Regions from separate parts of the Streptomyces sp. NPDC050997 genome, predicted to be linked through region 1. Evidence: riboswitches for the same ligand, from Rfam matches in the RefSeq annotation. Region 1 holds a riboswitch; each other region holds the start of a gene.

Region 1 (2,194 bases):
TGATCCACCAGCCCGCCTTCACCCAGCCGATCCAGGGGCAGGCCAGCGATCTGGCCATCCAGGCCGAGGAGTTGACCCGGGTACGAAGCCGACTGGAGGAGATGCTCGTACGGCACACCGGGCGGACGTCGGAGCAGGTGCACACGGACATCGAGCGGGACAAGATCCTCACCGCCCAGGAGGCCGTGGAGTACGGCCTGGTGGACCGGCTCATCCCGAGCCGCAAGGCCTCACGTCCCGCACCCGGAGCGAGGTGATCCCCGATGCTGCCCGATCTGCCACCGCTGCCCGCCCTCACCAGCGCCGAGGGTGAGTTGATCGACCGTTACCTCGACGTGGTCGACCTGCTCGGCCGGATCAATCCGGCGCAGCACGGGGACACGTACCGAGGACTGCGTGCCGCGCAGGCACTGGTCGGCAAGGCGGCCGCACTGCGGGACGCGCTGGCGCTGATGCACCGTCGGGGCGAGACCGAACTGCACGCCGACACGCTGGCGCGTGCGCTGCGCGTGCTGGACGGGGAGCGCCGCACGGCTCGCGTCACGGTGCCGCCGCGCTCCGACAGTTGACGCACCCCCAGCCGGTCCGGACGCGCCGACCCGCTCCCGCGACGTCCGGACCGGAGCCGAAACGGACCAAACGGGGTACCGCCAATCAGAGTAGACGTGCCTCCATTTTTCGGCCTGACAGGGTTGCGCAACGCGCGTAGTCCGGGGACGAAATGGGGCGTTCCGCTGCTGGTCCAGGCCTCCTCGGGCCCTTCAACACCCCTTCGAACATGGGGGTGTCCACCCGAACGGGTGAGTGGTGAGTAACAACACAAACCCCCGGTTCCATTGGGTTTTTCGGACATCCGTGAGCCAAGATCCCTGACTGACGACAAGACCCCGCCACAACGGCGGGGCGATCCGGGCGGACGCCGAGTCCTGCCGCCGCCCGGATGACCGGTCGACAGAAGTGGATCGGCAGGAGTGGAGGACCCAGGCACGACGGGTCGCCGGAACGGTCACGCCATGACCGGGTCGAGCAGCCCTTGGGGTGAAGCCGCGTCAGCGGCCGGGCAACTTTGTCAGCCCGAATCCGACAGGTCATCCTTCACAGGCGGCTGACGAAGGGTTGCGCATGACTGCGCTCAATCGTGTCCCGTCGCTCATGGTCAGGGCCGGTACGGCCTCGGCCTTCGCCATCGCCGCCGTCGGCGGCTCGGTGGTGGTCCCGGGCGTCGCCTCCGACGCCGCGGCCGCCACACCGGCGACGAAGGCACTGCAGGTCGCGGCGTCCAAGAAGGGCTCCCCGTACAAGTACGGGGCCACCGGACCGAAGAGGTTCGACTGCTCCGGACTGACGCTGTACTCGTTCAAGAAGGCGGGCAAGAAACTGCCCCGCACGGCTGCCCAGCAGTACAACAAGACGCGCCACATCACCTCCAAGAGCCGCAAGGCGGGAGACCTGGTCTTCTTCCACTCGGGCTCGAACGTGTACCACGTCGGCATCTACGCCGGGAAGGGCAAGCTCTGGCACTCCCCGAAGACCGGGGACGTCGTACGGCTGCAGAAGATCTGGACGAAGAGCGTCTGGTACGGCCGGGTCAAGTGACCCTCCCGCGCGGGGTGACGGCGATCTGACCCGCCGTCGCCCCCGTGGGGCCTTCATTCCTGACCGCCTCGCGGCCTCCGGCGCGCCCACCGCTCCGCTACGGCTCCTGCTGTCCCGCCGCCGGCACCGACTCGGCCGGGACGGACCACGGCAGTTCGATGGAGACCGTCTTGCCGCCCTCTCTGGTGGGTCTGACTCTCAGTTTGCCGCCGCACTCCGCGGTCAGCCAACGGATGATCACCATGCCCCGGCCGTTGTCCTGCTGGACGGCGGCCGGCAGCCGTTTGGGGAATCGCGGGTGGCTGTCGGTGACACCGATGCGCAGGTGTTCATCACGGTCGAGCTCGATGTCCACCGTGAAGGTGGGTGACTGTCCGAAGGTGTGCTGTACGGCGTTGGTGGTGAGTTCGGAGACGATCAGCCGGATGGTGTCGGCGATGTCCGTGTCCGCCGCCAGTCCCCACTCCACCAGGGTGGTGAGCACATAGGCGCGGGCCGCGGAGACCGAGGCGGGAACGCTCGACAGAGTGACGGATGCTTCCAGATGATCTGCCATGGCGACGTCGTCCCTTTCCCGCGGGCCCGCAGTCCGACACAG
Region 2 (2,194 bases), on a different contig from region 1:
CTTCGGCGTCGGGCGGGCGGATACAAGGGAACTCCTCCGGGACGTCAACGACAGAAAGCGCTTGCACAGCAACGGAGTTCACTGTGCCCCCACGCCTGCGCGCTGTCGACGCATTCGGCTCCCTTGCCACAGGACCGCAATGCGGTGATCACGGATTGACCAGGAAGGGTTCAGAACATGGCGTGATGGACCCGGACATACCGAAGGCCGGACCCGGGGATCAGGGGTCCGGCCTTCGGCAGCGTGTGGGGCAGGTGGTCGTGAGGGCGTCAGCCGACCGAGACACCCTTCGAGCGGAGGTAGGCGATCGGGTCCACGTCCGAGCCGTAGTCCGGCGTGGTGCGGATCTCGAAGTGCAGGTGCGGACCGGTCACGTTGCCGGTCGCGCCGGAGAGGCCGATCTGCTGACCCTCGGTCACGGTCTGACCGCCGGAGACGGAGAGCGAGGACAGGTGCGCGTACTGCGCGTAGTAGCCGTCGGCCAGCTTGATGACGACCTGGTTGCCGTACGCGCCGCCCCAGCCCGCGGAGACGACCGTGCCCGCACCGACGGCCTTGAGCGGAGTACCGGTCGGGACGACGAAGTCGACACCGGTGTGGTAGCCGCTGGACCACATGCTGCCCGCCACGTGGTAGCCCGTGCCGATGGTGGCGCCGCTGACCGGGAGGGTGAAGCCGTTCGCGGTGCTGGTGGTCACGGCACTCTGAGCGGCGGCCGCCGACTTCTTCGACGAGGACGCGGAGGCCGACTTCGGCTTCGGCTTCGGCGCGGAGGCCGGCTTCTCGGCACCCGTCGCGGCCTTCTTCCCTATCGTGAGCTTCAGACCGGGATGGATCAGCGACGGGTTGTCGCCTATGGCCTCACGATTGTCTTCGTAGAGCTTCTTCCAGCCTCCGCTGACGTTCTGCTCTTTGGCGATCTTCGCGAGATAGTCGCCGACGCGCACCACATAGGTCTTCGCGCCCGAAGTCCGCGCGGCCACCTTCTTTTCGGCCGTCGCCTTTTCGGCAACCGACTTCTTCGCGGTAGTCGCGACGGACGACTGAACGGCATTTCCCGAAAGGGACTGGACACTCGCCGCATGGGCGCCGGTGGCCCCCAGAAGCGGAAGTGCGAGTACGGCGCCGCCAGTTCCGGCGACGGCGATGGAACGAGCGAAGCGCTGGGTCTTCGTGCGGCGGTGCTTACCGTTCGCGGGCATGGCGAATTCCTCTCCGGCGCCTGCGAGGTGAGCTGTCGGGTGCGGACTGGAGATGCCCGGCCGTACCGAAGCACGACTTAACCCCTAGCCTGTTCCGGAGACCGAAACAGGCGGTTGTGCCTGTGGGTCCCCCGCTCCTGCCGTGTGCGGGTGAGTGTGTGCGGTCTCCGGGCGGCGGCAGGATTGGGCGTCCGTCCGGATCGGTGGCGAACGTAAGCGACTAAGACGCAATAGGACAAGCGGGAGGTTGCGTGCGAATGCGTTTTTGTTGATCCCTTACGGAATTCCCAGTCACCCTCAGTAAATCGACAGGGTCGCCCGCACCTCAAATCCCCTTGAAATACATAAGAATTACGTGAACATGACGGGCGACGCACGGTCACGAATATGACGCTGCTCACGCACCGTTCCTCAGATAGCCTCATTTCAGGCTGAGTTGCAATGAAGGTTCTAATTCGGACAGAACTCTCAGATGCGGCGCAGCCGGAGAACCGTCGCATCGAGGTCACCCCGAAGGCCGGTCCGCAGGCCGTGGTGCAACAACACGGCCCCTCGGTGGACTTCGCCCGTTTCGCGGCATTCGTACGACGCCGTCGGGTCAAGTCCGCGCAGCCGCAGCGCCGGCACCGGCTCGCCGTGGCGCTGCGCCTGGAGCCAGGCCAGGACGACCGACTCGTCACCCAGCACGTACTGCACCGCACTCGATCCACCCTCCGGCGGGCGCAGCCGATAGAGGTCGCCGCGCTGCACGACGGGGCGGATCTCCTTGTAGAGAGTCACCCAGTCGCGGGCCTCGGCGAGCTCCTCCTCGGTCCACTCGGCGAGATCCCCGCCGACTCCGAGCACCCCGGCCATGGCGCTGACGAACCGGAACCGCAGTGTGCTGACCCGGTCGTTGAGCTGGGTATTGGGACTGTCGGTGACCCAGGCCGCCATCACGCGCGCGGGGTGGATCTGGCTGAAGCCGTGCTGGATGGCGAGCCGGTCGAGCG
Region 3 (2,194 bases), on a different contig from region 1:
TGGACAGCCGGGCATCAGAAACGCCGAAAGCCCCGGCTCGGGGAGCCGGGGCCTCGGGTTGTCTCGCCGCCCGTCGTCAGACGTTCACGGACGCGCGCGTCAGACGTTCACGGGCGCGTGCGTCAGGCGTTCACGCCGTGCGATCGGAGGTAGGAGACCGGGTCGATGTCCGAGCCGTACTCGGCGCTCGTGCGGGCCTCGAAGTGCAGGTGGGGTCCGGTGACGTTGCCGGTCGCGCCGGAGAGGCCGATCTGCCGACCCGGGGTGACGGTCTGCCCCACCGAGACGCCGATGGACGACAGGTGGCCGTACTGGGTGTACGTGCCGTCGTTCATCTTGATGACGATCTGGTTGCCGTACGACCCGCCCCAGCCGGCCTCGACCACGGTGCCGGAGCCGACCGCGTGGACGGTGGTGCCGGTCGAGGCGTGGAAGTCGATGCCGGTGTGGCTGCCGGAGGACCACAGGGAGCCACCGCTCTTGTAGCCCGTCGAGACGTACGAGCCGGAGATCGGGGCGACATAGGTGTTGAGGCGCTTGCGCTCCTCCTCGCGGGCGACGCGCTCCTTGGCCTCGCGGGCCTTGGTGGCCTCCACGACCGCCCTCTTGCGCGCGGCCTCCTCGGCCTTCTGCTGCGCCTCGGCCTCCTCGGCGGCCTGCTTCTGGGCGACGGCCTGGGCGTCGATCTGGTCCGCGATCGAATTACCCATGGTGATGACGGGGGTGAGGCCGGTCTGCTCGACCGCGGGCTCGGCGGCGAGCGCCGGGGCGGCCAGGGTACCGATGACGCCGGTGGTGGTGAGTGCCGCGACACCCGCCGCGCGGGCGGTGCCGCGCTTCATCCGGCTGGGACGACGGTGCTTCCCGGCGGCGCACATGAACGCCATGTGGTGGCTTGTCCTTTCCTTCCTTCTCGCCTACCGGGTTAGCTGACGGGTTCGGAGCAGGAAGGTCTCCTACGGACCCCCTCGCGGTGCGCGCGGGCGTCCGATTCACCCCAGGGACTTCACATGTGGGTCCCCGGCTCCCCTGGCTCGCGCCATGCGGGGACTCGGCGATGACTGTCCGGTGCCGCGGATGCGGCGCACTGGCTGACGGACAGCCCGGATGACGCTAAGCGGGGCAACTTTCAATCCCCAAACGGATCACGGCTTTTGTAGCGCATGCCACAGGGCAGACAGGCAACCTCTCCCCCAATTCGGACATCGAGGGGCCCCAGTGACTGTGCTGTCACCGGGGCCCCGGGCACACCTGTGGCCACTTCGCGGAGGTGTGGTGACTCCGCTGTGGCTGCTCCGTGCCTTTACTCCGTGTCGCTACTCCGTGTCGCTACTCCGCGGAGACGACGGAGACTTCGCCGATGCCGAGAGCCTCTACGGGCTCCTTGATCTGCGCGGCGTCTCCGACGAGGACGGTCACCAGACGGTCCACCGGGAAGGCGCTCACGGCCGCCGCGGTGGCCTCCACGGTGCCGGTCGAGGCGAGCTGCTGGTACAGCGTCGCCTGGAAGTCGTCGGACAGGTGCTGCTCGACCTGGTCGGCCAGCGTGCCCGCGACCGCCGCCGCGGTCTCGTACTTCAGCGGCGCCACCCCGACGAGGTTCTGGACGGCGACGTCACGCTCGGCGTCGGTCAGCCCCTCGGCCGCGAGCGTGCGCAGCACCGTCCACAGGTCCTCCAGGGCGGGGCCGGTGTTCGGCGTGTCCACGGAGCCACTGATGGCGAGCATCGCGGCACCCGAGCCGTCCGGAGTCGAGCGCAGGACCTGCCCGAACGCCCGGACCCCGTAGGTGTAGCCCTTCTCCTCCCGCAGGACGCGGTCCAGACGGGAGGTGAGGGTGCCGCCCAGGCAGTACGTGCCGAGCACCTGGGCCGGCCACACGCGCGCGTGCCGGTCGGGGCCGATGCGGCCGATCAGCAGCTGCGTCTGGACGGCACCGGGGCGGTCCACGATGACGACCCGGCCGGTGTCGTCGGCGGTCACCGGCGGCACGGGACGCGGCTGGGCCGAGGAGCCGGTCCAGGAGCCGAGGGTGTCGCCGAGCAGCGCGTCGAGCTCGATGTCGGTGAGGTCGCCGACGACCACGACGGTGGCGGTGGCCGGGCGGACGTGCTTCTCGTAGAAGCCGCGTACGGCCGCCGAGTCGATGGACTCGACCGTCTCCTCGGTGCCCTGGCGGGGGCGCGACATGCGC
Region 4 (2,194 bases), on a different contig from region 1:
TCGATCAGGCGCTGCTCGGTGGCGTCGTAGCCGACCAGCTCCGGGCCGATCTGCTCGATGACGGCGAGGACGGCCTTCTCGACACCCTTGCCGTGGTAGCGGTTGGGGTCACCGTCGCGGAGCTCGATGGCCTCGAAGGCACCCGTGGAGGCACCGGACGGAACGGCGGCACGACCCGTGCTGCCGTCGTCGAGGCCGACCTCGACCTCGACCGTGGGGTTGCCTCGGGAGTCCAGGATTTCCCGGGCTACGACGACGTCGATGGACGGCACGAGCATCTCCTTCTGGGATGTGACGCGGGTACGCGGGGCCGCGAGGCCCGTAGTGCACGGAGTCGCGGTCGGCTCCGCGAGATGAGCCTAACCGCCTTGGGGCGATCGGCCAGCCTGTCACCCACCTCTTGGACAGAACCGAGAGGAAATTGTTTCCGAACGGAACAAAGACCGGCGAGAAAGACCACACGAAGGTCGCGGGAAAGACCGCACAAAAAACCCCGCTCCGGTGCGTACGGGGGAACGCGCACCAGAGCGGGGAGCCCGTGGGGACGGGGGGCCCTCACGAGGCCTTCAGTATGAGGACCACACATGTGAGGGCGCTGTGGTTCGGACGGGCGCCGCGTATTACTTCAGGTGCAGCTGCTGGCCCGGGTAGATGAGGTTGGCGTCCTGAACGATGTCCTTGTTCAGCTCGAACAGCTTCTGCCAGCCGCCCTCGACCTTGTGCTTCGCGGCGATCGAGCCGAGGGTGTCACCCTTGACGACCTTGTACTCCCCGTCACCCTTCTTGACCTTCTTGCCGGTCGGGGTGGTGACGGTCTTCTTGGCCGCCGGACGGTCGTTGGAGCGGGAGGCCGGCTGCTCGCTCGAGCGGTCGGCGGTGCTGTTGGAGGACGAGCTGGAAGAGCTGCTGGACGAGCCGCTGCCGGACGAAGTGTCGGTGCCGCCGCCGGTGGAGGCGCCGGACAGACCCTTGCCGCAGACCGGCCAGGCACCCTTGCCCTGGGCGGCGAGAACCTTCTCGGCGACCGCGATCTGCTGCGTCTTGGAAGCCTGGTTGGCCTGCCCGGCGTACTGCGTGCCGCCGTACGCGGCCCAGGTCGAGGCGGAGAACTGCAGACCGCCGTAGTAGCCGTTGCCGGTGTTGATGGACCAGTTGCCGCCGGACTCGCACTGGGCGACGGTGTCCCACTCGGAGGCGGTGGCGGCGGAGGCGTTGCCGGCCGCCATCAGCGGAGCGGCGATGGCGACACCGGTGACGCCCGCTATCGCGGCGGCGCGGGTGGCCTTGGACGGACGGCGGTGCTTGCCCTGACCGGAAAACAGCATGCTTGATCCCCTCACCGACGCCTACGAGGTGAGCTGTCGGGTTCGGGCCGGTTGAGTTGCCCGGCCGCGTCCCTTCCGGGACGCGACTTCACCCCAAGCCGGTCCAGCTGACTGCTGGGCCCGGCACTTACCTTGGGTCCCCCGCTCCTGCCTACGGCGCTTTACGCGACGACTGTTCCCGTACGGCCACTGGCAGGATTCGGCGTTGCGGCAGACGGGGCTCGTGTTGGCGAGCGGTCCTGACCGTAGACACGCGATCCGCGGAATTTCAAAGACGATCAGGGCTTCTGAGAGTCATCCCACACTTTCACCAAATGGGACATTCAGCGCGAAGTGTGACGTGAACTCCCGTCGGTTTAGCCCTATTCGGCACCAAGTCCAAGGGTCTGACCGGGGGCGATATGACTTGGGTCGGAGCCGATCGCCTGCTTGTTCTCCTCGTAGAGGGCGCGCCACCCTCCTTGGAGGTCAAGGGAGTCGGCGATGGACTCGAGCGTGTCCCCGACGCGGACGGTGTACTCACCGCCGGCGGCGTGACGGCCGGCGGAGGTGCCGGTGTCGGCGGTGTCGGCGGCCGCGTCCTCGTCGGCACTGTCGCCGCGGTGCTTGCCGCCACCGAGGGCTCCGGTGTCGACCAGGCTCGAAGAGCCGCCCACCCGCCAGGAGTTGTCCGAGTCATCCTGTTTTGCCGCACTCGTGGAGGGGCTGTCGGATGCCTGCGAGTCACTGGATCCGGATCCGGAATCAGCGGACGTGCCGGACTTGGCCGAATTGCCCGCCCTGCTCGAACCGTCCGACGGCGCCTCGGAGGAGTCGGAGGGAGTCTTCGACGCGGACGCCGAAGGCGTGCCCGACGCTTCATCCGAGGA

The links. A riboswitch is a leader RNA that binds a small molecule or an ion and turns the genes downstream of it on or off. The one in region 1 is predicted to bind cyclic di-AMP.
Positions count from the first base shown of each region.
Region 2: linked by a shared signal. The riboswitch ahead of AB0H86_RS35530 (peptidoglycan DD-metalloendopeptidase family protein) and the one ahead of AB0H86_RS10640 (C40 family peptidase) in region 1 are both predicted to bind cyclic di-AMP.
Region 3: linked by a shared signal. The riboswitch ahead of AB0H86_RS30670 (M23 family metallopeptidase) and the one ahead of AB0H86_RS10640 (C40 family peptidase) in region 1 are both predicted to bind cyclic di-AMP.
Region 4: linked by a shared signal. The riboswitch ahead of AB0H86_RS20140 (transglycosylase family protein) and the one ahead of AB0H86_RS10640 (C40 family peptidase) in region 1 are both predicted to bind cyclic di-AMP.

Region 1 is NZ_JBFAGK010000004.1:144,593-146,786, reverse strand. It holds gene AB0H86_RS10650 (ATP-dependent Clp protease proteolytic subunit) at 1-257, shown strand, start outside; gene AB0H86_RS10645 (hypothetical protein) at 264-569, shown strand; cyclic di-AMP (ydaO/yuaA leader) riboswitch at 908-1,119, shown strand; gene AB0H86_RS10640 (C40 family peptidase) at 1,123-1,596, shown strand; gene AB0H86_RS10635 (ATP-binding protein) at 1,694-2,152, opposite strand.
Region 2 is NZ_JBFAGK010000022.1:5,287-7,480, forward strand. It holds gene AB0H86_RS35530 (peptidoglycan DD-metalloendopeptidase family protein) at 270-1,202, opposite strand; cyclic di-AMP (ydaO/yuaA leader) riboswitch at 1,207-1,369, opposite strand; gene AB0H86_RS35535 (alpha-galactosidase) at 1,671-2,194, opposite strand, start outside.
Region 3 is NZ_JBFAGK010000016.1:123,481-125,674, reverse strand. It holds gene AB0H86_RS30670 (M23 family metallopeptidase) at 123-887, opposite strand; cyclic di-AMP (ydaO/yuaA leader) riboswitch at 901-1,067, opposite strand; gene AB0H86_RS30665 (pitrilysin family protein) at 1,330-2,194, opposite strand, start outside.
Region 4 is NZ_JBFAGK010000008.1:113,010-115,203, forward strand. It holds gene eno (phosphopyruvate hydratase) at 1-272, opposite strand, end outside; gene AB0H86_RS20140 (transglycosylase family protein) at 621-1,325, opposite strand; cyclic di-AMP (ydaO/yuaA leader) riboswitch at 1,329-1,494, opposite strand; gene AB0H86_RS20145 (transglycosylase family protein) at 1,688-2,194, opposite strand, start outside.